DNA from 3 places in the uncultured Chloroflexus sp. genome. Region 3 is predicted to be linked to each of the others. Evidence: riboswitches for the same ligand, from Rfam matches in the RefSeq annotation. Region 3 holds a riboswitch; each other region holds the start of a gene.
What was found. A riboswitch is a leader RNA that binds a small molecule or an ion and turns the genes downstream of it on or off. The one in region 3 is predicted to bind S-adenosylmethionine.
Positions count from the first base shown of each region.

Region 1: it holds a riboswitch for S-adenosylmethionine, as region 3 does, so the genes downstream of both, Q1A00_RS00175 (homocysteine synthase) here and Q1A00_RS04760 (aminotransferase class I/II-fold pyridoxal phosphate-dependent enzyme) in region 3, are expected to answer to the same signal.
Region 2: it holds a riboswitch for S-adenosylmethionine, as region 3 does, so the genes downstream of both, mtnA (S-methyl-5-thioribose-1-phosphate isomerase) here and Q1A00_RS04760 (aminotransferase class I/II-fold pyridoxal phosphate-dependent enzyme) in region 3, are expected to answer to the same signal.

Region 1 covers NZ_CALLJH010000001.1:38,307-47,937, forward strand. The annotation lists gene Q1A00_RS00155 (xanthine dehydrogenase family protein subunit M) at 1-531, opposite strand, end outside; gene Q1A00_RS00160 (molybdopterin cofactor-binding domain-containing protein) at 597-2,960, opposite strand; gene Q1A00_RS00165 ((2Fe-2S)-binding protein) at 3,005-3,487, opposite strand; gene Q1A00_RS00170 (carbon monoxide dehydrogenase subunit G) at 3,714-4,496, opposite strand; SAM riboswitch class I at 4,889-5,000, shown strand; gene Q1A00_RS00175 (homocysteine synthase) at 5,110-6,405, shown strand; gene Q1A00_RS00180 (homoserine O-acetyltransferase) at 6,487-7,623, shown strand; gene Q1A00_RS00185 (ATP-binding protein) at 7,783-8,811, shown strand; gene Q1A00_RS00190 (YbaK/EbsC family protein) at 8,824-9,327, shown strand; tRNA gene Q1A00_RS00195 (tRNA-Cys) at 9,432-9,506, shown strand; gene Q1A00_RS00200 (glycosyltransferase family 4 protein) at 9,563-9,631, shown strand, end outside.
Region 2 covers NZ_CALLJH010000050.1:33,894-43,524, forward strand. The annotation lists gene Q1A00_RS15750 (TrkA family potassium uptake protein) at 171-845, shown strand; gene Q1A00_RS15755 (TrkH family potassium uptake protein) at 842-2,218, shown strand; gene hemW (radical SAM family heme chaperone HemW) at 2,243-3,424, shown strand; SAM riboswitch class I at 3,593-3,699, shown strand; gene mtnA (S-methyl-5-thioribose-1-phosphate isomerase) at 3,760-4,803, shown strand; gene Q1A00_RS15770 (hypothetical protein) at 4,800-5,861, shown strand; gene Q1A00_RS15775 (carbohydrate kinase family protein) at 5,907-6,881, shown strand; gene Q1A00_RS15780 (Gfo/Idh/MocA family oxidoreductase) at 6,878-7,918, shown strand; gene ahcY (adenosylhomocysteinase) at 7,939-9,201, shown strand; gene metK (methionine adenosyltransferase) at 9,324-9,631, shown strand, end outside.
Region 3 covers NZ_CALLJH010000009.1:21,615-31,245, reverse strand. The annotation lists gene fabG (3-oxoacyl-[acyl-carrier-protein] reductase) at 1-473, opposite strand, end outside; gene Q1A00_RS04775 (acetyl-CoA C-acyltransferase family protein) at 568-1,755, opposite strand; gene Q1A00_RS04770 (GNAT family N-acetyltransferase) at 1,974-2,522, shown strand; gene Q1A00_RS04765 (class I SAM-dependent methyltransferase) at 2,764-3,348, shown strand; SAM riboswitch class I at 3,428-3,534, shown strand; gene Q1A00_RS04760 (aminotransferase class I/II-fold pyridoxal phosphate-dependent enzyme) at 3,608-4,804, shown strand; gene Q1A00_RS04755 (methylenetetrahydrofolate reductase) at 4,808-5,731, shown strand; gene map (type I methionyl aminopeptidase) at 5,792-6,568, shown strand; gene Q1A00_RS04745 (hypothetical protein) at 6,734-6,997, shown strand; gene Q1A00_RS04740 (hypothetical protein) at 7,000-7,443, opposite strand; gene Q1A00_RS04735 (YggT family protein) at 7,736-8,032, shown strand; gene Q1A00_RS04730 (hypothetical protein) at 8,029-8,409, shown strand; gene Q1A00_RS04725 (ABC transporter substrate-binding protein) at 8,428-9,378, shown strand; gene Q1A00_RS04720 (META domain-containing protein) at 9,433-9,631, opposite strand, start outside.

The DNA.
Region 1 (9,631 bases), on a different contig from region 3:
ACCAGCGCCATGGCTATCAAATGTAATGGTAGTGATAATCTCGCCCGGTTCGAGGGCCGTACTGAGCATATCGGTGAAGAAATCAGCCGCGGCGATGGCGCGTGGGCCGTTGGGGCCTTCAACATGGATCTGGGCATCGAGCGCCAACACTACGGCCGGCATATCAGCAGCAGGGTCAGCATGGGCCAGCGAGCCACCGATAGTGCCGCGATTGCGCACCTGAATGTCGCCGATAAGGCCAACCGCGTCGGTCATCGCCGGGCAAGCCTTGGCCAATGCCGTATGATGCTCGATAGCACTCCATGTGGTCATTGCACCGATCTCGACCGTACCATTGACCTTAATCCCGCGCAGTTCGGCCACTTTATTGATATCGATCAACACACTTGGCGATGCAAGGCGCAGTTTCATCGCCGGCAAGAGCGAGTGACCACCGGCTAGGATCTTGGCATCATCGCCGTGCTGCTGCAACAACGTCAGCGCCTCGGCAAGGCTCGTCGGCGCGTAGTAATCGAAAGGAGCTGGAATCATAGCTACTCCCTTATGCGTCATAGCAGGCACAGGCTCAAAGTAGCCCGCGCCTGCGTTGCTTCTCGCTACTTACCGTGAATCGCGTGCCAAATCCGTTCGGGAGTGGCCGGCATTTGCAAATGCTTCACGCCGAACGGTGCCAGCGCATCAATAATCGCGTTCATCACGCACTGCGCCGATGCAATCGTGCCCGCCTCGCCAGCCCCCTTCACGCCGAGCGGATTCACCGGCGACGGTGTAACGGTATGGTCTGTCTCGATATGCGGCACCATTGCGGCCGTCGGCACAGCGTAGTCCATCAGCGTACCGGTGAGCAATTGGCCGTCTTCGCTATAGACAGCCCCCTCGTAGAGTGCCTGTGCCAACCCTTGGGCGATACCACCGTGAATTTGACCTTCCACGATCAGCGGATTGATCTGATTACCGCAGTCATCAACCGCGATATAGCGCAACAGCTTGACATGGCCGGTTTCAGGATCAACCTCAACAATGCTTACATGCGTACCGAAGGGGAAGGTACAGTTCGGCGGATCGTAGTAGCTGGTCTCGTCGAGGAAGGGTTCCATACCGGGTGGCAGGTTATAAGCAACGGCGGCAGCGGCGGCTAACTCGCCAATTGTCTTGCCCTTGTCGGGTGAACCTTTGACATACGCGCGGCCATTCTCAAACACGATGTCAGCCTCGTTGGCTTCCAGCAGGTGAGCGGCCAACTTGCGCGCCTTCTCTTTGATCTTATCGACGCTACGCTTAATCGCCACCCCGCCGACGGCCAGCGAGCGTGAGCCGTAGGTGCCATAGCCGAACGGTGTACCTTGAGTGTCGCCCCACTGCACCTCGACATCCTCGTAAGGCACACCCAACTCGTCAGCCACAATCTGGGCAAAGGTCGTCTCAAGGCCTTGGCCGTGCGGCAGCGAGCCGGTCGTGACCACCACCTTGCCGGTGAGATGGACACGAACATTAGCGCTTTCCCAAAGGCCGGCCCCCCAACCTTGACTGCCCATCCACGCGCTTGGCGCAATGCCGCAGATTTCAACATACGACGAGATACCGATGCCGAGGTAGCGGCCCTGTTTGCGCAATTCCGCTTGCTGCTTGCGGAACTCGGCATAGCCAGCAATTTCTAGCGCCTTGTTCAACGCCGGCTCGTAATTGCCGCTATCGTAGGGCAGCAGACCCAACCCATTATCGTAGGGGAAGTCTTCTGGTTGGATGAAATTCTTGCGCCGCACCTCAGCCGGATCCATCCCGATCTCAGCGGCAAAGCGATCAACCATGCGTTCGATCAGGTAGCTAGCTTCAGGGCGACCGGCACCGCGATACGCATCAACCATTGCCGTATTGGTATACACGCCGGTTACGTGAACGTGCGCTGCCGGAATCTTGTAAGCCCCGGTGACGATCCGACCGTAGAGCGTTGTTGGAATACCGGCAGCGACGGTCGAGAAGTAAGCACCAATATTCGCCCATGTCTTCACGCGCAGGCCGGTAATCTTGCCATCGCGGGTACCGGCCAGCTCGGCCTCGGTAATATGGTCGCGTCCGTGGGTTGAATACTTGTAATTCTCAGAGCGATCCTCAACAAACTTCACCGGTCGGCCCAGCTTGCGCGCGGCCCACATCGTGAAGGCCATATCGTTGTAGCAGAAGATCTTCTGCCCAAAACCACCACCGACGTTCGGCGCAATGCAGCGCAGTTTTGTTTCAGGCACTCCGAAGACGAAGGCAGTTAAGAGCAAACGATGCACGTGCGGCGCCTGCGAGGTCATCCAGACCGTCCATTCGCCAGTCGTGGCATCGTAGCGCGCAATTGAACCGCGCGTCTCCATTGGGGTGGGAATAAGGCGTTGATTGATAATCTCTTCCTTAACCACCACCTCGGCGCTCGCGACTGCCGCGTCCGCCGCTGCCTTATTCCCGCATTCCCACTCAAACACAATATTGTTGGGTGCAGCCTCGTGGATCTGGGGCGCGCCGGGTTCAACCGCTTTGCGGGCATCGACAACTGCTGGTAGCGGTTCGTACTCAACCTCAACCGCATCAGCAGCATCGCGAGCGATATAACGGTTTTCAGCCACCACCATCGCCACTGGATCGCCAACCATTGCCACCTTATCAACGGCCAGCGCGCGCGGAGGTACCGGATTGTTCTTCACCCCTGAAGCCAGCCATGCTGCCGGCATCGGGTTGATATCGAGCATGTCCTTACCGGTGAATACCGCAACTACACCGGGCATTGCCAGTGCTTTACTTGCGTCGATTGACACAATTTTGGCATGAGCATAAGGGCTACGCACCAGCGCAATGTGCAGCATACCGGGCAGCTTGATGTCATCAAGATAATTGCCGTGACCGGTAATCAGCTTGGGGTCTTCGCGGCGCTTCAACGCCCGTCCAACCAGTCGCTCCTTCATCTCGGTAGCGGTCATCCTTGACTCCTCACTAGGTTCGTTGTGAACAAGTGCCGAACGGACTAATCAGCGGCTTGTGCAGCGGCCATCTTCTCGGCGGCATAGCGCACAGCTCGGACAATGTTTTCGTAGCCGGTGCAACGGCAGAGATTGCCTTCGAGGCCGTGGCGAATCTCTTCATCGGTGGGATTGGGGTTGCGCTTGAGTAGATCGGCGGCGGCCATAATCATACCGGGGGTACAGAACCCGCACTGAAGACCGTGCTTCTCCCAGAAACCTTCTTGCAGCGGGTGGAGCTGGCCGTCGTGCGCTAAACCCTCAATGGTGGTAATCTCGGCGCCATCGCACTGAACGGCCAGCGTAGTACACGACTTAACGCTCACGCCGTTGATATGTACGACGCACGCGCCGCATTGGCTGGTATCGCACCCGATATGAGTGCCGGTCAGATTGAGATGCTCACGCAAGTAGTGAACGAGCAGTAGGCGCGGCTCAACCTCACTAGTGTAGCGAACACCGTTGATGGTGACCGTAATCGTTGTCACGCTCCAACCTCCTTGTTGACTGTGAAGTAAACGACATACTATGAAACAGCGACGGGTAATGAAGTGTGGACTAAGGGAAACGTCGCGCACGATGACGATAAACGATCTAATGAAGCGTATTTCTTTGGTGAGAAGGCGACTATCGGTATGCGCGCGCCTTCTCGCTTGCCTCCTCCCCTATGCTCGGGCAGGTTGCCTAATGAGAAGCGAGGAACTGTTGGCCGGGCTAACGGCGCCGACCAAGTAAGTAACCGAGTAAGAATGCGATAATGACCCATGGCACCCACGGACGCTCTTTCAAAAAATCCTCGATAACGCCGAGGGCAACATCTACTTCAGTGAGACCTTCACCGGCAGGAACGTGAATTGTGCGCCGGGCAACGGTTGACTCTTCCGGCTCAGGTGCATGCGCAGCAGGTTTGGGATTGGGCGCGGCAGCCGGCTCAGGGGTAACGGGAGCAGATGGTGGCGCGGCAGCCGGCTCAGGGGTAGCGGGTGGTGATACTGAGGTAGCAGATGTTGCAGGTGTGGCCGACTCGGATTCAGCCGTGGGTGAAGAAATACCACTGCGCCGTGCCTCAATCTGCGCGGCAAGCGCCTTAAGGCTCTGGGAAATCAGCGTCTTGGCTGCACCATCAAGGAGACGTTGGCCAACACTAGCGATAGTTCCACCAACGTGTGCCTCACCACCGTAGTCGAGAATCGTCTGTCCGTTTTCTTCACGGAGCTGAATGCTGCCCGATCCTTTCAGAAAGCCATTACTACCTTTCCCGTCGACGTGAATGTCATACGACTCAGGCGCGTGAATGTTATCAATCTTTACGCGACCGCTGTACACGCCGCGCACTGCTTGCAGGCCGATCTTCAATGTGCTCTCATATTCGTTTTCGCCAACTTGCTCAAGTCGCTGACAACCGGGAATGGTGCGGGCTAACACTTCTGGATCATTCAGCGCAGACCACACTTCCTCACGACTAGCTGCAAAGATGTAATTGCCGGCGATCTTCACACTAACTCCTTGCTGCCCGGTTCACAGATATTGAGCCGGGCAACCTCTGTAAAAAGACGAGTATACCTATACCTTAATACACGCCATGCTCTGTCCTGCCGAACTAGGAGAGCTTGCTTTACACTGGTAGTATACTCGAGATAATTTTATGCGCGTCTAGTTATGGGTTCCATATCTATCTTACTCAGCAGCACAAGCTTTGTCAAGGCAATGTGCAGGTCGAGTTGGTTGCAGTGCGCATTGGGCAGCTATCACCGATTCCGTAGGGACGAGGAACGAAAACGGGGCAAAATTCCTTGCCCAGATACTTGACAAAGGCGAGTTGCATAATTTATATTATCCGCAACGCATTGGTGTAGGCGACACCGACACGCACCTCAACAACATACACGCACTCATCCAGAGCGGTGGAGGGACCGGCCCGTTGAAACCGCAGCAACCCTCGCATGCGTCGCCGCGTGCGAACGGTGCTAATTCCGGCAGAAGTGTTCTGGAAGATGAGCGACGTGGCAGCGCGGCTTGCCGCAATGATTTCACGCCCTCATCGCACGTTGAGGGCGTTTTTGTTGCCTGCAATTTGGCTCACTTTGATAAATGTTTGAGGAGGTTGTTCATGTCCGATGCTCCGCGCTTCACCGGTTTCGAGACGCTCGCCTTGCATGCCGGTCAGACCCCTGATCCGGTTACCGGATCACGGGCGGTGCCGATCTATGCCACCACATCGTATCAGTTCAAGGACACCGATCATGCGGCGCGTCTGTTCAACTTGCAGGAATTTGGTAATATCTACACGCGCATCATGAACCCGACCACCGACGTGTTCGAGCAGCGCATGGCGGCGCTCGAAGGTGGAGTTGGCGCGTTGGCATTGGCGTCAGGGCAAGCCGCCGAGACGCTAGCTATTCTCAATCTAGCCGGCAGTGGGGACAATATCGTTGCTTCGTCAGATTTGTACGGCGGCACGTATAACCTCTTCCGCCACACCTTACCAAAGCTCGGCATTACCACCCGTTTTGTCGATGCGCGCGATTACGACGGTTTTGCGGCTGCTATTGACGATCGCACTAAAGCCTTTTTCCTCGAATTGGTTGGAAATCCGCGGCTCGACGTGCTCGATCTGGAACGGATCGCGGCCATCGCCCACGAGCGCGGCGTGCCGGTGATAGTTGATGCGACAACGGTGACGCCATATCTGTGGCAGCCGATCCAGCACGGCGCCGATATTGTCATCCACTCGGCGACGAAGTATATCGGTGGGCACGGCACCGCCATTGGCGGGATTATCGTTGATAGTGGCAAGTTCGACTGGGCAGCCAGTGGCCGGTTCCCTGAATTTACCAGCCCTGATCCGAGCTACCACGGGTTGGTTTACACACAGACGTTTGGTCAATTAGCGTATATTATCAAAGCGCGGGTGCAGGGCTTGCGTGACATCGGCGCGGCGCTCAGTCCATTTAATAGCTTCCTCTTTTTGCAAGGGTTAGAGACGCTGCCGTTACGGATGGAGCGGCATAGCAAGAATGCGTTGGCTGTCGCTCAGTACCTTAGCGAACATCCGAAGGTGGCATGGGTGAACTACCCCGGTCTGCCGAGCCATCCGAGCTATGCGCTGGCGCAGAAGTATTTGCCCCGCGGCCAGAGCGGGATCGTCGGCTTTGGCTTGAAAGGCGGACGAGTGGCTGGCCGTACCTTCATCGAGCGGCTACGCCTCTTCTCGCATCTGGCAAACATCGGTGACGCTAAGAGCCTTGCTATCCATCCGGCCACGACGACCCACAGCCAGTTGACGCCGGAAGAGCAGCGGCTGACTGGCGTGACCGACGATTATGTGCGGCTCTCGATTGGTCTTGAGACGATCGACGACATTTTGGCCGATCTCGATCAAGCGCTGGCCGGGACGCCGTCATAATACACAGCGGGCATCGCGGCGACAACGGTGTCGCCGCTGTTGCCGGCTGCCCGGCTTCCTTGCAGTCAGGAGAAGATGTTGATGGAAGCTTTCGTTCATGCGCCAACCCCAGAGGGGGTTGGCTATGTGCGCACCCAGCGCATGCATTGGACAACACCGCTGACGTTGGTGAGTGGTGCAACGCTGGCACCGTTGACGCTGGCTTACGAGACATACGGTGAGCTAGCCCCTGATCGCTCGAATGCGATCTTGATCCTCCACGCCTTGTCAGGTGATGCGCACGCTGCCGGCTACCATAGCCCCGCTGACCGTAAACCGGGCTGGTGGGACGGAATGATCGGGCCGGGACGCGCATTCGACACCAACCGCTATTTTGTCATCTGCTCAAACGTGATCGGCGGTTGTCGTGGTTCAACCGGTCCCTCAAGCCCACACCCGGCTGATGGTAAGCCTTACGGATCGCGCTTTCCCATCATCACGATTGAAGATATGGTGCATGCTCAGCGGCGTCTCATCGATGCGTTGGGCATCGAGACATTGCTGGCGGTGGCCGGTGGTTCAATGGGCGGGTTTCAAGCGTTAGCATGGGCAGTGGAATATCCGCAACGGGTGCGCGGAGCGATCCTGCTAGCAACTAGCGCTCGCTCAAGTGCGCAAACAGTGGCGTGGAATTACATTGGCCGGCGCGCGATTATGGCTGATCCACGCTGGCAAGGCGGCGACTATTACGATGGCGAACCGCCGCGCGACGGTCTGGCAGTGGCGCGTATGCTTGGCCATATCACCTATCTGTGCGAAGAGAAGCTGGAGCAACGCTTTGGTCGGCGTGGTGATCCCGGTACGCTCGATCTTGGGCCGCACTTTGCGATTGAACACTATCTCGAACATCAAGCGGCCCGCTTCAACGATCGGTTTGATGCCAATTCCTACCTTATCATCACCCGCGCCATGGACAGTTGGGATCTAGCGGCGCGTTACGGTTCGCTGGCGGCGGCCTTTGATCAAGCGCGGGCGCGGTTCCTTGGCTTGGCCTACAGCAGTGACTGGCTTTACCCGCCGAGCGAGACCTATCAGATGGAGGCGGCAGCCCAAGCGGTGGGCCGTTCGTTTACCACGCACTTGATTGCTACTGATGCCGGTCACGACGCTTTTCTGACTGACCTTGACGTGCAGAGTGTATTGATCCGTGATTTCCTTGATCGGTTGGCGGCTGAATAGCAGGAGGAATGCATAAGAAGTCAGTTTTGCAGCCTTCAGTAAGCGCAGCACAGTGTATGCGCCAGTTGCACGAAGCTGTTTACCTCCACACTGGTTTGCGGTAAGATAACAGTGATCTCTAGAGATAGATGCCTTTCCGTGCCAGTGGGTGAGGATTCATTGAAGCACGCTGGATTGTGGCTTAAGCAATGGTTATGGTTGCCATCGGCAAGCTGGCAGCGGGTGGCTCTGTTGTTATTGGGCGTGTGGGTTGCCTCAGCAGTGCTCGCCTTGGCATTTGGCAGCGGCTGGTGTTTCGCGGCCTTGGCTGGGCTTGGCGGGATGAGCGTAGCGTTAGGGTGGTATAGCTGGCGTGAGCGCACGCAGCGGGCCGAACTGCAACGCCATCTTGTCGCCCTTGAGCGTGAATTGGCTGAAGCTCGCGTTGCGGCGACAGTGGCGATGCGAGCCAAAAGCGCATTCTTGGCTAATATGAGCCACGAGTTGCGCACACCGCTCAATACCATCATCGGCTACAGCGAATTATTGCACGAAGACGCACAGGAAGGCGCACTAAGCCCGGAGCTTGCGATCACTCGCCTCCGACGCATCAGAGAATCAGCCGGACAGTTGCTGAGCCTGATTAATGATGTGCTTGATCTTGCCCGGCTCGAGGCCGGCGATGTGGTGGTGAGTCGAGAACGCTGGCCGCTGGGGTTGCTCATCGACGAAGTGCAAACTGCGATTGCGCCGTGGGCGAATGCGCATAGCAACCGGCTGTCGATCGATCTGGCAGTTGATCCGGCGACGATCATCGAGGTTGATCGCGCTAAGGTGCGCCAGATTTTGTTGCACCTCTTGCAAAATGCGGTGAAGTTTACTCGCCAAGGTGAGATCAAATTGGCTGTAGCAATCTGTGATGATGGGGAGGGGCCGGCAGTGCTGCGACTCAGTGTGAGCGATACCGGCATTGGCATGAGTCGCGAACAGCTCGAGGTACTGTTTGAGCCGTTCGTCCGCTTTGACGAAGCGTTAACCCAACGCCACAGCGGCGCTGGGATAGGTTTAGCGATAGCCCAGCGGTTGTGCATGGTAATGGGTGGTTCGATTGCAGCAACGAGCCAGCCCGGTAAAGGGTCAACGTTTTTGGTGACCATCCCGCTCGTTCCCGCTCGCGTACCGTTAGCGATAGCTGTCAATGAACGGTGATCAAACATCTCTATGGCAGATAAACTCAATTCGATGCGCCTGCTCGATCGCCAGCGCATCACGTATACCATTCACGAGTACGATCCAGCAGCGCCGGACGCAGTGGCGGTAGCGGCGGCAATTGGCGTCCCAGCGGCGCAAGTCTGCAAGACGTTAGTAGTGCTCGGCGCCGGCGTGCGACCAGCCTTGGCGATGGTGCCGGCTGATTGTCAGCTTGATCTCAAACGGCTTGCAACATTAGCCGGAGTCAAACGATGCGAGATGGCGCCACACGCTGAAGCTGAACGTCTGACTGGCCTGCGGGTCGGTGGCATTGGTGCGCTGGCGTTGACGGCGAAACGGTGGCCGTCATACCTTGATGAGTCGGCGCTGGCGCATCCGATCATCTATGTCAATGCTGGCCAACGCGGGGTGATGATTGGATTAGCACCGACCGATTTGGTGCGGGTGGTAGGGGCAGTGGTAGGGGCAATTGCAGTGCGATCTGTAGAGGCGGCAAGCTCAACCACGAAGTAGGGGTGAAGGTTGTTAGAAGCAAGTTTCGAGGGGTTGCACGGGAGTTCACCACGATTTCGTACAAGTTGCGAGGTAAGCCTGCCTATGCTACAATAAGGAGCGATGGCGACGTAGCAAAGTGGTAATGCAGCGGTCTGCAAAACCGCCATTCGCGGGTTCGATTCCCGCCGTCGCCTCCAGAGGCGTCTACGAACGAGAGGTTGATTGCCTCTCGTTCTTTATTTCACGAGATCGTATGCGAATTCTCTGCGCACTGACCTACTATCGTCCGTACACAAGTGGTTTGACCATCTATGTTGAACGA
Region 2 (9,631 bases), on a different contig from region 3:
AAAGTGGGCGGAATACATTTCGCGCGACCGGGGAGTACCAGTCCGCAGCGCACCGCCCCTCGCCCCCGTAGGGAGAGGGAGGGTGGAGAGGAGCCATACACCTAGTCGCTCCTTAATCTGCGGTACAATGCAGACAACATACCTAACAGCCGTCGAAGGAGGGGAGTCGCATGGCGCGCAAGCCAAGCCAGCTCGAATTCGCCGTGATTGGTCTTGGTCGATTCGGACGCAGCGTTGCCCTGAACTTGATCGAACGCGGCCACACCGTGTTAGGCATCGATCGCGATCCAAACATCGTCCAACAATTAGCTGACCGCATGACACAGGTCGTTGCGCTCGATTCGACCAACGAAGATGCACTGCGGGCGGTTGATATTTTGTCCTTCGACACAGTTGTGGTCGCGATCGGGTCGCAATTTGAAGCCAACTTGATGACCACCGTCGCCCTGAAACAACTAGGGGTTAAGCGTGTCGTGTGCAAGGCGCTTAATGAACGCCAACAGTATATCTTGACCAGAGTCGGTGCCGATATGGTTGTGTTACCTGAACACGAAGCCGGCGCCCGGCTGGCGTGGCAACTTTCGGAACCGCACCTGCTTGAACACCTAAACCTTGGACACGGCTTCAGCGTAGCAGAAGTCAAAGTGCCAGCGCCGCTGGTGGGGCAAACGTTGATGCAAAGCGGGTTGCGCCGGCGCTACGGGATCAATGTCTTGGCAGTGAAGCAAAGCGACAACAAAATGCTCGTCACCCCACCGCCAGACTATGTCTTTCGCCGTGACGACCGGATGCTCATTATCGGCTCTGATGCGAATATCAGTACGTTCTGCGATTTATCGTCATGATCTCACTTCCTACTAGCCGTTCCCTTAACCGCTTACGGCGCAGACCCATCCCGCCGCCACTCAGACTCGTCGGCGGTTTAGCTCTGTCGATAGCAATCGGCACCGGGTTGCTCTTAATACCGCTCAGCAGTACCCGACCATTATCCTTCATGGAGGCGCTCTTCACGGCCACCTCTGCGCTGAGCGTCACCGGCTTATCGATTATTACACCGGTACAAGACCTTTCATTCATCGGGCAGATTCTGCTGATGCTGCTGATCCAAATCGGCGGTGTCGGCTTTATGGTCGTCGCCGTGATTATTTTTCGTCTCCTTGGCCGGCGGATCAGCTTTACCGACCGGCTGGCGCTGAGCGATTCGCTCGGTCTTCTTTCGCCAGCAGCAATTTTAAGCCTTACGAAACGGGTGCTGATTACCGTCATCACGATCGAGGCCATTGGCGCGGCGATGTTGTATTTGCACTGGCGTACCGATCCGCGCCTCAGTGAAGGGCAGGCGCTGTTTTATGCACTGTTTCATTCGGTCTCGGCATTTTGTAACGCCGGCTTTGATCTCTTCATCGGCACTCCCGGCTTTGCAGATGGCCTCCCCCGCGATAGTGTGACCCTCTTTGTGATGGGGGCTTTGATCTTTTTAGGTGGTCTCGGTATTCCAGTAGTCGCCGATTTGACTTCGTATTTCCAAGGACACAAATTCTCATTGCATACCCGTATTACCCTGCTCGTAGTCACGATCCTCGTCGTTGGTGGGTCAGTTGGTCTCTGGCTCAGCGAAGGGTTTGATACCGATGGTGCTCTGCACAACGAACCCCTCGCTCGCCAAATCATTGTCACGACCTTCCAATCAATTTCAGCTCGCACGGCTGGCTTTTCTGGCATTGCCAATTTTGAGGAACTGACGCCGGGCAGTCAACTGCTGTTGATCACGCTGATGTTCATTGGCTGTGCGCCCGCCTCGATGGGCGGCGGCATTACGACCGGCACCTTTGCTGTGCTCTCTATTTCGCTCTGGAGCTATGCCCGTGGCCTACCCACTGCGCAGTTTAGTGGACGTAGTCTCGCGACCGGTATGGTGCGGCGTGCGGCTGCAGTGTTGACGATTTCGCTCTTTGTCGTGCTGCTCGCCACGTGGCTCATTGTGACAACCCACGATACCACGCTCGACCGTGCCGTCTTTGAAGTTGTGTCAGCTTTTGCCACGTGTGGGCTATCATTGGGATTGACTGACGAACTTAATCCCATCGGTCAGTTGGTGATCATTGCGGTGATGTTTTGGGGCAGATTAGGCGCTCTTACGATCATCAGCGCCATCGCTCGACCAAATACGTCGCCGCAACACGTGATCTATCCAGAAGAGCAGATTCTGATCGGGTAATATACTCACCGAGAACATCACCACATGCGCCATCTTTACCTTCATATTCCATTTTGCCATCGTCGCTGCTCGTACTGCGATTTTAACACCTACGCCAACCTAGAGCATCGGATTGCGGCGTATGTTGATGCGCTCTGCGCCGAGCTAGCCATGCTGCGCGAGTATCTCCCACCATTGCCGATCTCTGCTGAAGCAGCGGCGTTACGACCGAGCATCTTCTTCGGCGGCGGCACACCGAGTATGCTCACACCGGCCCAGATCGAGCGCATCTTGCAGGCGGCAGCAGCAATTGTGCCCTTAGAGCAGGCCGAAATCTCGCTCGAAGCCAACCCCGGCACGGTGTTGGGGCGCGATTACCTGCGCGATCTGCGCGTGCTGGGCATCAACCGGCTGAGCATGGGCGTGCAAAGTCTGCACGATCCAACCTTGCGCATGCTCGGACGCATCCACACCGCTGCTGAGGCACGCGCTAGCTATGAAGATGCTCGGCGAGTGGGATTTGAGTCGATCAACCTTGACTTTATCTTTGGCCTGCCCGGACAAGACTTGGCTGAATGGCGGGCCACCTTGCAAGAGGTGATAACGTGGGATGTCGATCACTTCGCACTCTACTCGCTGATTCTGGAAGAGAGCACGCCGCTCTATGCGCAAGTAACGGCGGGGCGCTTGCGCGTACCTGATGACGATCTGACCGGCGCGATGTACGAGTTAGCGATGGAGCTGCTTGGCAACGCGGGCTACCGTCACTACGAGATTTCAAATTGGGTTCGTTCCCACCCCGCTGACCGACCTGATGCCCCACCCACACTGGCCTGCCAGCACAATCTCGCCTACTGGCTCAACAGCGACTACCTCGCCGCCGGCGCTGGCGCGCACGGTCACGTCTTCCCACAACGGTACGCCAATCTGCGCCCGATCGATGGTTACCTCGCTGCGGTACAGGCCGGACGCCGCCCAATCGCCGAGACCATCCCGCTCACCAAGGCCGATCTCGCTGCTGAGACGATGTTCATGGGGTTGCGGCTCGATATCGGTGTCAGCTTCAGCCACTTCGCGGCCCGGGTTGGTCAAGCGTTAACCGACATCTATGGTACGACACTGGCCGACCTAAGCGCACAGGGGTTGATCACAATCGAGAGCGAGCGGGTACGGTTGACCGAGCGTGGGCGGATGGTAGGGAATAAAGTATTCGCTCACTTTGTGTGATAGCATCGCGCTAGCGCACAATGCCTCTGCATACCAACCACTGCTCAGCAAAAGAGGGTCATAGGCAAGCAATTTCTCGCTTGACACAGCTATTTGCCGCAGCCTCACAATCGTGTTATAATCGCGCACAACGTTCGCTTGCGCCATGGTGCGTCGGCGAACTTCAGATGCTCATCGAGATGGGCTGAGGGACTGGCCCGATGACGCCCGGCAACCCCCGTCAGGGAAGGTGCCAAATCCAGCGGCAATGGACAACATTGGCCGGAAGATGAGAGGAACGACGTGATTATCGGAGCCTCTCGCCGCGCGAGTGGCTCCATCTTATTGCAACGCCTATGGAACTCCGCACTGTCTGGTGGGAAGATGATACCGTTCGCCTGATCGACCAGCGCAAGCTGCCGCACACGTTTGAAGTGGTGCATTGCACCGAGTTAGCCCACGTCGCCCATGCGATTCGCAGCATGCAAGTGCGCGGCGCGCCGGCGATCGGTTGCACTGCTGCCTACGGGATGGCATTGGTTGCCCGCCAGAGCAGGGCTGCTACTCCAGAGGCGCTGCTCACCGAGCTGCAGCAAGCGAAGGCAACCCTCGACGCTCAACGCCCGACCGCAGTGAACTTGGCATGGGCAACGACGCGCATGCTGCGCCGGGCCGAGGCGGTTGCGGCAGAAGGAGCAGACGCGATCAAGGCGGCGCTACTCGCTGAAGCTGAAGCTATTTACGCCGAAGACCTCGCGATGTGCCACGCCATCGGTGATCACGGTGCGCCGCTGATCCCACCTCGTGGCCACGTGCTCACCCACTGCAACGCCGGTGGCCTCGCCACTGCCGGCTACGGCACCGCGCTGGCGCCGATCCGCACTGCCTTCGCCCAAGGCCGCCCGATCCACGTCTTTGTTGATGAGACCCGCCCCTTCTTGCAAGGTGCGCGCCTGACGGCGTGGGAACTGTTGCAGGCCGGCATTTCGCAAACCTTGATTACCGACAATATGGCTGCTTTCATGATGCAACGCGGCCTCGTTGATTGCGTGATCGTCGGCGCTGACCGCATCGCCGCCAATGGCGATGTTGCTAACAAGATTGGCACCTACGGGTTAGCCGTCTTGGCTCGTTATCACAACATCCCCTTTTACGTCGCCGCCCCCTCCTCCACGATTGACCTCGCTACCGCCAGCGGCGCTGAGATACCGATTGAGGAGCGCGATCCCGCCGAAGTAACCCATATTGCCGGCGTCGCCATTGCACCGCACGGCGTTCAGGCTGCCCATCCAGCGTTCGACGTAACACCGCACGAGCTAGTAACGGCCATTATTACTGAACGCGGCGTGGTGCAGCCACCGTTCATCGATGCTCTCCGACACCTTGCGAGCGGATCATGAGTGGCTTTGGCGCATTTCAACCGGCTTGCCGGCCCCTGCTGCGCGGCGGGTTGCCGCATAACAATCCGGCAATGGTTGCCCAGTTGATCTGCCAGTATCTGCCGCAAACGCCGGCATGGCCGTTGCCGCCGCCGCGCACGCTGGCCGAGACACCGTTTGCGCTGGCGGCGCAGGGGTTGCCCGGCGTGCAGATCGATGTTGAACGCGACCGGCTAGCGGTTGAGCACGAAACCCTCGAACGTGATGCCGCGCAAGTCGGCCTCGCCTACCTTCGCGGCGATGCTCAGTTTGCTGCACTGAGCGGCCCGGCAGTAACAGTGCTGGAAGAAGTCTTGCGCCGGCTCAATACCGAAGAACGGCAACCGCTGTTGCTTAAATACGAAACGATCGGCCCGGTGAGTCTCAGCTTGGCGCTGACTGATAACCACGACCGGCCACTGGCCTACGAACCGGAATGGCGCGAGCTACTGCTCTATCTGTGCAGCTTGCGCGTCGCATGGCAGCACGAACAGGTGCAGGGTTATGCCCTGCGTCGGCTGGCCATGATCGAAGAGCCGTTCCTCGATGCGCTGTCAACGCCGCTCTGCCCGCTCACGTGGGAGGATGGACTCGATCTGCTCAACCGGTTGCTGGCCGATCTGCCGAGCCGCCGCGGTCTCTTTCTGAGCGGCGGGGTGCAGTGGGCAGAGGTGTTGCATCTGCCGGTTGATGTGATCGGCTGTCATCTAGCTGACCACCTGCAACCGCTGCTGGCTGCCGCGACGCCGCTCGCCGAATTTCTTGCCGATGGCGGATGCATGGCTTGGGGCGTGGTGCCGGCGGAAGCGCGCCTGCTCGCCAACGCGCAGAGTAGCGAGCTGCGCGATCAGACGTTGCAGGCGATGCGGCAGATCGCCGCAACCACCGGCGTTGATACGGCAGTGGTGCAGCGCCAATCGTTTATTTCGTTCACTGGTAGCCTAGCCTACCTTAACCCGGCCCAAGCCGAACAAGCCTTACAGCTCTGCGCCGAGACGGCGCAGTTAGTCCAACAAGCGGTTGGTTTTACCGAGATATAACATTGGTCTCCCGCTCATCGCGGGGTATGTAGAGGAGTACGTACCGTGAAGATCGTGGTCACCGGCTCGCTTGCCTTCGATTACATTATGGATTTTCCCGGCTACTTTAAGGATTTTATGCTGAGCGACAAAGCGCATATTATCTCGGTCAGTTTTTTGGTCGACTCGATGCGCAAGTTGCGCGGCGGCGTCGCCGGGAATATTGCCTATAATTTGGCGCTGCTCGGCGAACGACCACTCATCGTCGGCGCCGCCGGCCACGATTTCGGCGCCTATCGCGAGTGGCTTGAAGATCGAGGCGTAGACACGAGCGGGATTACGATCATCGAGCACGAGTTTACCTCCTCTTGCTTTATTAATACCGATCAGGCCAATAATCAGATTGTCGCGTTCTACGCTGGCGCTATGGGACACGATCACCACAATTCCCTCTTGGACCGCGGCTTGACGGCTGATGATTTGGTGCTGATTTCACCGACCAACCCCGACGCGATGCGCCGGTTCGCCCGCGAATGCCAGCAGATGGGGGTGCCCTATATTTTCGATCCGGGCAAGCAGACGCCCCGCCTTGACCCTGACTTGCTGGAAGTTGGCTTGAAAGGGGCGCGAGTGTTGATTAGTAACGACTATGAGTTTGGCATGATGGCGAAGTGCCTTGGGATTAGCGAACCCGAATTGATCGGCCAAGCGCCGATTACGGTGGTAACACGCGGAGTTGATGGTTCGCAGATCTATGTTGATGGTCAACTCGCTGCCCAGATTCCAATCGCCCCCGTTACCGAGGTACGCGATCCGACCGGCGCCGGTGATGCGTATTTGGCCGGGATTGCGTTTGGGTTGGCACGCGGCTTGCCGCTGGAAATGACCGGCCGGATTGCCGCGCTCTGCGCTGCCTACGCGATTGAAGAGCGCGGTTGCCAAGAGCATCGCTTTACACTGAGCCAGTTTGCCAACCGGTACCGCGCTGCGTTTGGCCACGATTTGCCGCTCGACGTCTTCTCGCTGCAGGAGGCGGCATGAAGTGGGGCATTCTTAGCGCTGGCCGGATTGCCCGCCGCTTTGCCGGCGCGCTTACTGCTTCAGCGACTGAACAGGTGGTGGCAATTGCGGCCCGCGATGGCGAGCGCGCCACGGCGTTCGCCGCCGACTTCGGCATTCCGCGCGCGTATAGCAATTACACCGCGCTGCTAGCCGATCCGGAAGTTGAGGCAGTCTATCTTGCGTTGCCCAATAGCCTGCACGCCGAATGGTCAATTGCGGCGTTGCAGGCCGGTAAGCACGTGCTCTGCGAAAAGCCAATGGCGACGACGCTGGCCGATGGGTTGGCGATGGTGGCTGCGGCGCAGGCTAATCGACGGCTGTTGATGGAAGGGTTTATGTACCGCTTCCATCCCCAGACGATCACCGTGCAACGCTTGTTGGCTGATGGCGTTATCGGCGAGGTACAGCAGGTACGTGGCAGTTTTGGCTTCCTGCTCGACGATACAACAAATATTCGGCTCAATGCCGACTTAGGCGGCGGTGCGCTTTACGACATCGGCTGCTACCCGCTGAGCTATGCCCGTATGGTCTTCGGTTCACAACCACGCACAGCGAGCGCCTTTGTCAACGGTGCGCCTATCGATTTCAGTCTCAGCGGTCTGCTGCGCTTTGATGGTGATCGCCATGCCACTATCACGTGCAGCTTCCGCAGCGCGTGGAACCAGCGGGTTGAGATTATTGGCGACGCTGGCTGGATCCATCTTGAACGTCCGTTTAACCCGACCTCCGAACAGGCGACGAGCATCGCTGTGGCCCGTGGCGGTCGCCACGTTACTGTCGAAACAATCACCATTCCGCCTGCCGACCACTTTCAGTTGGAGGCGGAAGGCTTCGCGCGGCTCGCTGCCGCCGGTGAACCCATTCCCGCTATCGGCGCCATGCCGCTCACCGAGTCACTCGACAATCTCGCCGCGATGGAGGCGCTGTTTACCAGCGCCCACACAGCAACCCATTCCGTTATTCGTGCATCAGCGTTCGTACCGGAGTGGCCGGTAGGAACGCTCACGACATCCTAGCAAAGGAGCGATTACACCGTATGACTGCCAGTTACGACGTAAAAGACCTCAGCCTCGCTGAACAGGGCCGCAAGCGCATCGAGTGGGCCGAGAAAGAGATGCCGGTGCTGCGCTTGATCCGCGAGCGCTTTGCCCGCGAGCGACCATTGGCTGGCCTGCGCATTAGCGCCTGTCTGCACGTCACCACCGAGACCGCCAATCTGATGCGCACACTGGCCGCCGGCGGCGCCGATATTGTGCTCGTTGCTTCAAATCCGCTGAGCACCCAAGATGACGTTGCCGCAGCGCTGGTTGCCTATGAAGAGATTCCAGTCTTTGCCATCAAAGGTGAGAGCAACGAGGTCTACTACAGCCATATCCGCGCCGCGCTCGACCACAATCCGCAACTGACGATGGACGACGGCGCCGATTTGGTGACCGGTGTGCTGAAAGATCGGCCCGACCTGATCCCGCACATGGTCGGCAGCACCGAAGAGACGACTACCGGCGTCATCCGGCTCAAGGCAATGGCCAAGCAGGGCGTGTTGCCCTTCCCGGTGATTGCGGTCAACGACAGTGATACCAAGCACATGTTCGACAACCGCTACGGCACCGGGCAAAGCACCCTTGACGGCATCATCCGCGCTACCAACATCCTGCTTGCCGGCAAAACGTTCGTGGTCGCTGGCTACGGCTGGTGCTCGCGTGGTATTGCCGAACGTGCGCGTGGCCTCGGCGCAAACGTGATCGTCACCGAAATCGACCCGGTGAAGGCGCTCGAAGCGGTGATGGACGGCTTCCGGGTCATGCCAATGGAGCAGGCAGCAGCAGTGGCTGATTTCATCGTCACTGCCACCGGCAACAAGCACGTGATCGACAGCAACGCCTTTGCCGTGATGAAAGACGGCTGCGTGATCGCGAACAGCGGCCACTTTAACGTCGAAATCAACATCCCGGCCCTCGAAGCGATGAGCGTTGAGAAGCGTCAGCCCCGCGCTTTTGTTGATCAGTACATTTTGCGCGACGGGCGAGCGATCAATCTGCTTGGCGAAGGCCGCTTGATCAACCTAGCGAGCGCCGAGGGGCATCCAAGTGCGGTGATGGATATGAGCTTCGCCAATCAAGCCTTAGCCAGCGAGTTCTTACTGCGCAACCAAGGCAAACTACCGGTAGGCGTACATGCATTGCCCAAAGAGCTGGATCGCGAAATTGCAGCGTTGAAATTGGCGGCAATGGGGATCACGATTGACACCTTGACCGCCGAACAAGAGGCGTACCTGAATTCGTGGCAAGAAGGAACCTAGTAGGAGTACACGACCGTGCGCCCTACCCACGGTCGTGCGCCCGCATCCGACCGGTCGGCCCGTGCCGGTGCGGTGCCGACCAACACAAATCGTGAGGATTTGTACAGTAGCAGAGGTTGACTATGGCAAACACCTTCATGAACTCGCCACGCTTCTACTTCACCAGCGAAAGCGTGAGCGAGGGGCACCCCGACAAGATGTGCGACCAGATCAGCGATGCCATCCTCGATGCTTTCCTCAGCCATGATCCAAAAGCACGGGTTGCGGTCGAGACGGCCACCACCACTGGGTTAATCGTCGTGTTGGGTGAAGTGACCTACGAGCGCGGCTACATCCCAATCGAAGAGATCGTGCGCCGCACGGTGAAAGAGATTGGTTACACCAATGCCGAATACGGCTTCGATGCCGACACCTGCGGCGTGATGGTCGC
Region 3 (9,631 bases):
GCGGCGTAGTTGGCTTGGCCGAAATTACCGGCTTGCCCGACAAACGAGCTGATATTAATGATCCGCCCGTATTTGCGCTCGATCATGTGCGGCATCACGGCGGTGGTGCAGTAGTACACACTATTGAGGTTATTCTGGATCACGGTGCTCCAATCCTCATCGGTGAGCTTGCGTAAGGTGCGGTCGCGAGTGATACCGGCATTATTGACTAAAATATCAACGTGGCCCCACTGATCGAGCACCTGCTGCACCATCATACGCGCCTCATCAGCTCGGCTCACATTAGCCTGCACCGGCATCGCGTCACCACCAGATGATCGAATCGTATCCACCACTTCCTGCGCTGCGGCAGCGCTACTATTGTAATTAACCGCCACCTTAGCGCCCTCGGCGGCCAATGCCAGCGCAATAGCCCGCCCAATCCCGCGCGAAGCGCCGGTCACAATCGCGACCCGGCCAGCTAACTTGCCCATTGTTCTCTCCTACCAACCTTACACTTTGTTCCTTGAGCAGACGCCACGGCCCACACTATGGCGTCTGCTCGCAACGCACCTAATTGTAACGCAGTTACATACGCTCGAAGATCGCCGCAATCCCCTGTCCACCACCGATACACATCGTCACCAACGCATAGCGTCCACCGACACGATGCAACTCATAGATGGCTTTCACCGTCAGGATACAGCCGGTCGCGCCGATCGGATGGCCCAACGAGATACCACTCCCGTTAGGATTGGTACGATCCATAGGCAGACCCAGATCGCGAATCACGGCCAAGGCTTGGGCGGCGAAGGCTTCGTTCACCTCAAAGACATCGATATCATCAATCCGCAGACCAGTCCGCTCGAGCAGACGGCGCACCGCCGGCACCGGGCCAATACCCATATACTTCGGATCAACCGCGACGTTGCTGTAGCCCACCAAGCGTGCCATTGGCTTATAGCCACGCTGTTCGGCGGTGGCCCGATCCATCAACACCACGGCGGCAGCGGCATCATTAATGCTAGAGGCATTGCCAGCGGTAACTGTGCCATCCTTGAGGAACACTGGGCGCAGCTTGGCTAACTTATCGAGACTGGTATCGCGGCGCACGCCTTCATCAATAGTGAACTGCGCAGTACCGCCTTTGACCTTAACCTCGACCGGCACGATCTGCTCAGTAAAGCGCCCCTCTTCGATCGCGCGGGCCGCGCGCATATGACTCTCGTAGGCCAATTGATCTTGATCTTCGCGACTAATGCCCCACTTCGCTGCCACATTCTCGGCAGTCACTCCCATATGGCAATCATCGAACGGATCGTTCAGCGCGCCGACCATCATATCGACAGCCTTCGCGTCGTTCATTCGGGCGCCGAAGCGCATCGCCGGCAGGCTATACGGACTGCGACTCATACACTCGGAACCACCGGCAACGGCTGCATCAATATCGCCGAGCAAAATATACTGCGCCGCCGAAACAATCGCTTGCAGACCGCTTCCGCACAGCCGATTGAGAGTCAGCGCCGGCACTTCGACCGGTAAACCACCGCGTACCGCTGCATAGCGAGCCATATACATATCGTGCGGCTCGGTATTAATCACGTGGCCAAAGACAACATGCCCAATTTCCTCAGGCTGTACGCCAGCCCGCGCCACTGCCTCGCGGGTTACCAACGCCGCCAATTCAGTCGGGGGATGGTCTTTGAGACTGCCGCCGAATGTGCCAATGGCCGTGCGCACGCCACTGAGCACAACGACCTCGCGCTTTTCGCTCATGACGACCTCCTTGCGACGGATCGCCGGGCGACTCCGCCGGTTGCTACTAATCCAAGGAACAGCTACAATTATACCAGTTTCGATAACACAATCAGGGAAAAGAATTGACCATTTCAAAGAGATGTTGCATGGCGTAACCCGGCTGTAACTTCATGTGGTATATTTCACGCACTTCGATATGAAACTGTCCCTTATCAGCACACAGCAGGAGGCTGGGCATGGCCCTACGCAGCGAAGCGATAAGCAATGCAGCACTAAAAGATGGTCGGCAGGTGACAATTCGCCCGTTAGTCGAAAGCGATCGAGCGGCACTCGCCGATTTTGGGGTAAGTTTACCCAAAGACGATCTCCTCTACCTCGAAGAAGATTTCACCAATCCCGAAATTATTGCTCGCTTGGCTAACGCCTCGCACGCCGAGAATTGGCGGCAAATCATTGCACTGGCCGATGATGGTTCGATCGTGGCCTACACCTCAGCACGGCGTGTGCCCGGTTGGTCAAACCACGTTGCCGAATTACGCCTGATCGTGAAACCGGGGTGGCGTCGGAGCGGGTTGGGAACGCAGATGGCGCAAGCCATTGTGGAAGCGGCGCGTGAATTAGGTGCTCAGAAGGTAACAGTAGCAATGCTAGCCGCTCTGAAGGCTGGGCAAGCAATCTTTTCACGCTTAGGGTTCGCTGTCGAAGGGCAATTGGCACGCCACGCTATTGATCGCAACGGCGAGTTGCATGATGTGGTGATTATGTCAGCCTTCCTGCGCGTGTGATAGTGATATAAGGGGGCGGGACTCTATCACGTCTCGCCCCAATCAACATATTCTTGAAATACGTTATGCCGAACCCGCTACGCCATCTCCCCGAAGAAATCAAGCGACCGCTACGCAGTGTGCGCAATCGAGTCCAGCAGATTAGAAACCTCGTTATCGTGGCACAGGTCGCTTCTGCCCCGTTTGCCAACGCGAGTCGCGTGCATTTGCTCCTTACGGAAGATCGAAGCGCAAAGGCGCGATGTGCATTTATTGCGGTTCGTTAGAACGCCACCGCTTATTATGGTTATACCTCACCAAACGAACCAATCTTTTTGACGCACAACCCAAGAACGTTCTGCATGTCGCTCCTGAACCATGCTTTGAGCCGATCTTCCGGCGCCGGTTAGGCGCAGGCTACCTCACTGCGGATTTACTCGATCCCCACGTCATGGTCAAAATGGATATTACCAATATTCAATATCCTGATGAATATTTTGATGTTATTTTATGCAGCCATGTGCTCGAACACGTGCCTGATGATCGCAAAGCAATACGCGAGTTTTGGCGCACACTCAAGCCAACCGGTTGGGCGATCTTGTTGGTACCGATTATGGCTGAAACAACCTTTGAAGATCCCACGATCGTTGAACCAAAGGAACGACTGATTGCGTTTGGGCAAGAAGATCATGTGCGTAAGTATGGCCGCGATTATATCGATCGGTTATGCGAAGCCGGGTTTACCGTATCGGTCACAACAGTAACTGATATGGTTCCCGATCACGAGGCGGCGCTGCGGATGGGGTTGACCGCCGAGAGCGGCGAGATTTACTATTGCACGCGCTAAGAGCGGGACGGTATCCCACTCCTGTGAATTGACAACCCGCATTCTTTCCTGCTATACTTGCTTCAATTGCAGAACGCTGCACTCATCCAGAGCGGTGGAGGGACCGGCCCGATGAAACCGCGCCAACCCGGCGGATCAACGCCTGACGGGTGGCAACTCCGGCAGCACGAAGCTGGCAGATGAGAGGAGAGCGGCGTCTTCTCGCCCTCGGCAGAAGCGCGTCATCTGATCTCTCGTCGCCCCGATGAGAGGTTTTTTTATGCCCACTAACCAGTCTCCCGGCCTCAGTACGGCCGCCGTCCACGCTGGCGAACCGCGTCAGCGCGCGTTCGACGCGATCACGCCACCTATTGTGCAGAGTGCCACCTATACCTTCCGCGATAGCGCCGAGTTGATCGCCTTTCAGGCGGGTGAACGAGAGCGCGACGAGTATGGCCGGTATAGCAACCCGACCGTGCGCGCCGTTGAAGCTCGCCTCGCAGCGCTCGAGTCACCGGATGCTCCGGCAGCAGCATTGCTCTGCGCTTCCGGGATGAATGCGTTGACCACCGTGATGTTGGCGATGCTCCCTGCTGGCAGCCATGTCATCTTGACTGACGACGGCTATCGCCGTACTCGTCAGTTTATCAGCACGATGTTAGCCCGCCTCGGGGTAAGGCATACGGTGGTGGCAGCAGCCGATCCGGCAGCCATCGCCGCCGCGATTGAGCCGGGCCACACGCGCTTGATCGTTACCGAAGCGCCGACCAACCCCTATCTGCGGGTGATCGATCTGGCCGCAGTGGCGGCAATTGCCCGCGAACACCGGATCAAGACGGTGATCGATGCGACCTTCGCCACCCCCTACAACATGCACCCCCTCGCATACGGCATCGATCTCGTCGTACATAGCTGTAGCAAATATCTTGCCGGTCATAACGATCTGCTCGCCGGCGTTATCATTGGCCGTCCGTCGATCATCAGCGCCTTGCGCGAGACGCAAGGCATTCTCGGTGGAATCTGCGATCCACACGCGGCCTATTTGCTGGGCCGCGGCCTGAAAACGCTCGCCTTACGGATGGAGCGGCACAATCAGAATGGGCAGGCGGTGGCCGAATTTCTCGCCCGCCACCCGCGCGTGACCAAAGTGCATTATCCCGGCTTGCCCGATCACCCCGATCACGCCATTGCTCGCGCCCAAATGCGCGGGTTTGGCGGCGTGGTCTCATTCGAGGTGGTCGGCGATCTGCACAGTGCAATGACAGTCGTTGACCGATTGCGCTTGCCTTACATTGCCCCAAGCTTTGGCGGTGTGGAAAGTCTGGTTGAACAACCGGCGCTTATGAGTTACTATGAATTGAGTAGTGAAGAACGGCTGGCGGTGGGCATCCGCGACAATCTGATCCGGCTCTCATGCGGGATCGAAGATGCGAGCGACCTGATCGCCGATCTGCAACAAGCCCTTGCCGACGAATAGCTTATGCACTCCACCCTGCAACGCCGGCTAGCCGCCGGCCAGATTGTGGTCACCGGCGAGATTGCGCCGCCCAAGGGGGCGGCCCGCGCGCACCTTGAGACCCTCGCCACGAACATTCGCGATTATGTTGATGCGGTCAATCTGACCGACAACCAGCGTGGCATTGCCCGCATGTCGTCGTTGGGCGGCAGCGTGATCTTACAGCAACTCGGCATCGAGCCGATCATGCAGATGACCTGCCAGCACCGCAACCGGATTGCATTACAAGCTGATGCCTTGAGCGCTTCGGCGCTTGGGGTGCGGAACCTGTTAGCAATGACCGGCGATCATCCGCGCATCGGTGACCATCCCGACGCCAAGAATGTGCTCGACCTGAATTCGTTTCAACTGATCCGTATGCTGCGGACCCTGCGCGATCAGGCTACGTTTCAATCGGGTACACCACTCAAAGAAGCCCCCCACTTTTTTATCGGCAGCGTCGCTAACCCTAACGTCGAGCGAGCAGCACGACTAGAGAAGAAGATTGAAGCCGGCGCTGAATTTGTTCAGACCCAGTTAATCTTTGATGTAGCACGGTTTCGACACTGGATGGCCGATGTGCGCGCCGCTGGTCTGCATCAGCAGGCGTACATCCTAGCCGGAGTGATGATCTTGCGCCGTCCGCAGTCGGCAGTCTATTTGCGCGATAACTTGCCCGGTACACTCATGCCCGATACAGTGATCGAGCGGATGCAGCGCGCCACTGACAGCGAAGCTGAAGGCATTGCACTAGCGGCCGAACTGGTCAATGAATTACTGAGTATCGAAGGGGTGGCTGGTGTCCATATTATGTCGGTTGATTGGACTCGAGCAATCCCACGGGTGGTCGAGCAGGCCGGTTTGTTGCCGCGGCCGCCGGCGCCGGCGATTGCAGAGAATGTGCTATAACATATGGGAGGGACGATGCGTTGCATCGTCCTTAGTGTCTGAAGATAAGCGAGCAAATCAATGGCTATCATTCTCAAATCTCCAGCGCAGATAGAACTCTTGCGTGCCGCCGGCCAACTGGTGCGGCAGACGTTCAACGTATTGCGTGAGCATATCCGACCCGGCGTGACCACGGCTGAACTCGATGCAATTGCTGAAGAGTTTATCCGTTCTCACGGGGCTGAGCCGGTGTACAAAGGGTACGTCCCTGCCGGACGGCGTAACTATATCCCACCCTTCCCCGGCACGATCTGCGCCTCGATTAACGATGTGATCTGCCACGGCATTCCCAGCAAGCGCGACCGCTTACGCCAAGGCGACATTGTCGGAATTGACATTGGCCTGCGCCTAAACGGCTGGATCGGCGACGCCTGCGAAACCTTTGCCGTCGGCGAGGTCGATGACGAGACGCAGCGGTTACTCGATGTCACGCGCCGCTGTCTCGAACTAGGTATCGAGCAGGCACGAGTAGGTAATCCGCTGCGCGCGATTGGAGCGGCGATCCAGCGTTACGCTGAAGCCAATGGTTTTTCAGTCGTGCGCGAGTATACCGGGCACGGGTTGGGCCGTAATTTGCACGAAGAGCCGACGATTTTGCATTACGATGATCCCAACCAGACGCGGAAGATTGTCGCAGGAATGGTCTTTACCATCGAGCCGATGATTAATGCCGGTACAGCAACGACCAAGATCGATCGGGACGGCTGGACGGTACGCACCGCCGATGGCAAGCGTTCGGCCCAGTTTGAGCATACGTTGGCAATCTCTGACGAGGGGCCAATCATTCTCACCGCGTAGCCTAAGGGATGTTCAACGCAAAGGCACGACGGTCACAGAGCACGCAAAGGATCTTGTCGGCGGGGTAGAAGACCGCTTTGGATCGTTTCCAAACATCCTTGGCGGCTTTGCGTTCACCAACCTTTGCAGCTTTGCTCACGTTGCATCTCTACCAGAGGAGCGAATATGACTCCGGAAGAAGAATTGATCGCGGCCTTAGCGAACGATGACAAGGAGCGGGCGAAGACCATTGCCCGCGAATTACACGCGCGAGGGCTTGATATGAGCGCAATTGAGGCGGCCTTGGCGAAACAGCCGCACCTTGAAGAACAGCTCTGGGCTATCTTCAACGATGTCATCCCGATATCGCGGCGGGCATTGAAGCGGCGCGCGATCCGGGCGGCTGAAGAACGCGATTGGGGTGATTGGCAAGAAGGTCGTCGCCGCTAATCTCAATGCACGCGATACAGCACGATCGTCTGTGCGCCGCTTTCATCGCGCAGCATGATTTCGACTTGATCGGGCCGGACAATACCGCGTGAGAGGGGATCGTAGTTTGCAGCACCTTCAACGTAATAGTAGTAGATGCTACCCTCGTAGCGAAAACCGCGGATGTTGCTAGCCCGGATTGCTACACCCGGCTTTATTTCAATCAACGGGTCGAGGATCGCACCACTGAGCCGGCCCTTGATTTCATGGGTTAGCGGCGTTAAATCTGGTGTGGCAGCCAACGGGGTGCGTGATGGCGCAGCACTCAGCAACCAACCTAGCACGCTAACGAGCAAACACAGCTCGATGCCAACCATCAACAGAAAGAGGTTGAACCGCTGTGTGCCGAGAAACCGCTTGATTGTGATACGCTGCTCTGCGCTAACCGACACCATCGGCTTGATCATACCAATTCTCCAACGTAGTTGCTGCCAAATTGTCACCAGTGGCTGCGATGAAGAAGAGAGCGTAGGTATTGGTAGTTTAGCAAACTACTGTTACCAATGCCATAGGTCGCTGGTCATATTTCGCTGAGAAATATCAACGTATCTGAGAAGTTGTCGGCCGCAGGAGCCAAATCACCCTACCACTGAGAAACGCTGCAAGCGCAGATAAACACGGCGAGACACCACATTGCATTTACATTACGCTTACATACAACAGACGAACAGGTTCGGCAAAAAGTTTCAAGGAGTGACCATGCAGGTTTGGAACGTAGCTAGATTGCGCAACGGCATCGCCCTCCTTGGTGGTGCGATCAGCGGGTTGCTCATCGCGCGGCTCGTGCTCAAGGTGCTGGCGGCGCGACCTGATAGCCCTACAGTTTCGTGGCTCTACACCCTGACTGCACCGTTGGTTACGCCGCTGGCAATAATCGACCGCGATCAACCGCGCTTTGGCGCCGTGGTAGAGTTCGCGACGGTAGCCACTCTGATTGTGGTGATCAGCGTCACCGCACTGAGTTGGGTCTGGTTGGGAAGGAGACGGCAACCGTGACCGACCAACTCCTAACCATACTCTCTTGGCTTATCTTCTTCATGCTGATTGGCGTTACGCTGGCAGCGATCACGCTCTGGCTCATCTGGCAGCGCATCCGCAGCCTGAATGTCCCCCCTGATGCCGGCTTTTTCGAGACGATGCATTATCTACCGATCGCATTACCAATCGCACTCGACCTGCTCGACCTAGGGTTGGATGTACTGGCCGCTCCGATCAGTTGGGTACTCCTCGACCGGTTAGGATTGCGCGGGTTGCGTAACAAGGCTGTAGTTGAGGCGCTGATCCCGTTCACCCAGCCGATCCCGGTCTTTACCATCGGCTGGCTGATTGCCCGTTTGAGCGGATTAGGGAAAACAGTGCTCGAAGAGTCGTAACGTTGACAGGAAAGGCGTATGACACAGCAGATAACACTGGCGTTAGATTGGACACCAAATACCAACCATATTGGCTTTTACGTTGCTATCGGCAAGGGATGGTATCAGGCTGCCGGTCTTGAAGTTGTTCTACGTTCGCCGGAAGAAGACAACTACCAGACAACGCCAGCGGCAAAGGTGGTGCAAGGCACAGCCATGCTGGCAATTGCGCCGTCTGAAAGTGCGTTGAGCTATTACCTGCACCCAACGAAGCCGTCGCTAGTGGCGATTGCAGCGCTTGCGCAGCGTGACACTAGTGCGATAGTGACTTTGGCGAGCAGTGGTATCGACCGACCGGCGAAGTTGGATGGCCGCCGGTACGCTTCGTACAATGCCCGTTTCGAGCGCGCGATCGTGGCACAGATGATCCGCAACGATGGCGGCAAGGGCGAATTTGACGAAATCTTCCCGCCCAAACTCGGCATTTGGAACACCCTGCTCACCGGCAATGCTGATGCGACGTGGGTGTTTTTGCCGTGGGAAGGGGTACAAGCACGGCGGGCCGGCATTACACTCAATGCCTTTCGCCTCGACGACTACGGCATTCCTTACGGGTACACACCGGTGCTGCTGGCCCACCCGCTAGCAGTGCGGAAATACGCCGATAGCTTGCGCGCGTTCCTTGCTGCAACTGCTGAAGGGTACCGTTTTGCGGTCGAACATCCCACCGAGGCAGTGGAGCTGCTGATCGCGACGGCCAACCATCCTGATCTGTCGGATCCGGCGTTCGTCGCCGAGAGTTGGCACGAACTGGCGCCCGCGCTGCTGACTGACGATGGACGGTGGGGGGTGATGAAGAGTCAGCGCTGGTGGGCTTTTGTGGAGTGGATCGAGCGACGAGGGATGGTAGTTGATCGGCGAGGACAACCGATACCGTTGGCGCCAGATACCTACCGTGAACTGTTTACGAATGAGTTACTCATAGGGTAATACTGCTGAATGGTACGATGCAATCACCTTTGAAGGTGATTGCATCGGTCACGCTTATGCGGCTTGAAACCGTAACACAACGACGTCATTCCTATCAAGAAGGGAAAGAATTCCAGCGGTTAGTTCATACCGAGTTGCGTCCGACAATGCTTGGTGGAAGGCCATTTCTTGGGCAGTGACGGCATCATCGGCGCATGCCATCATCGTGCTGGTCACCTTGCTCACCGTGATAGTGGCACCGGCAACGCGGTAC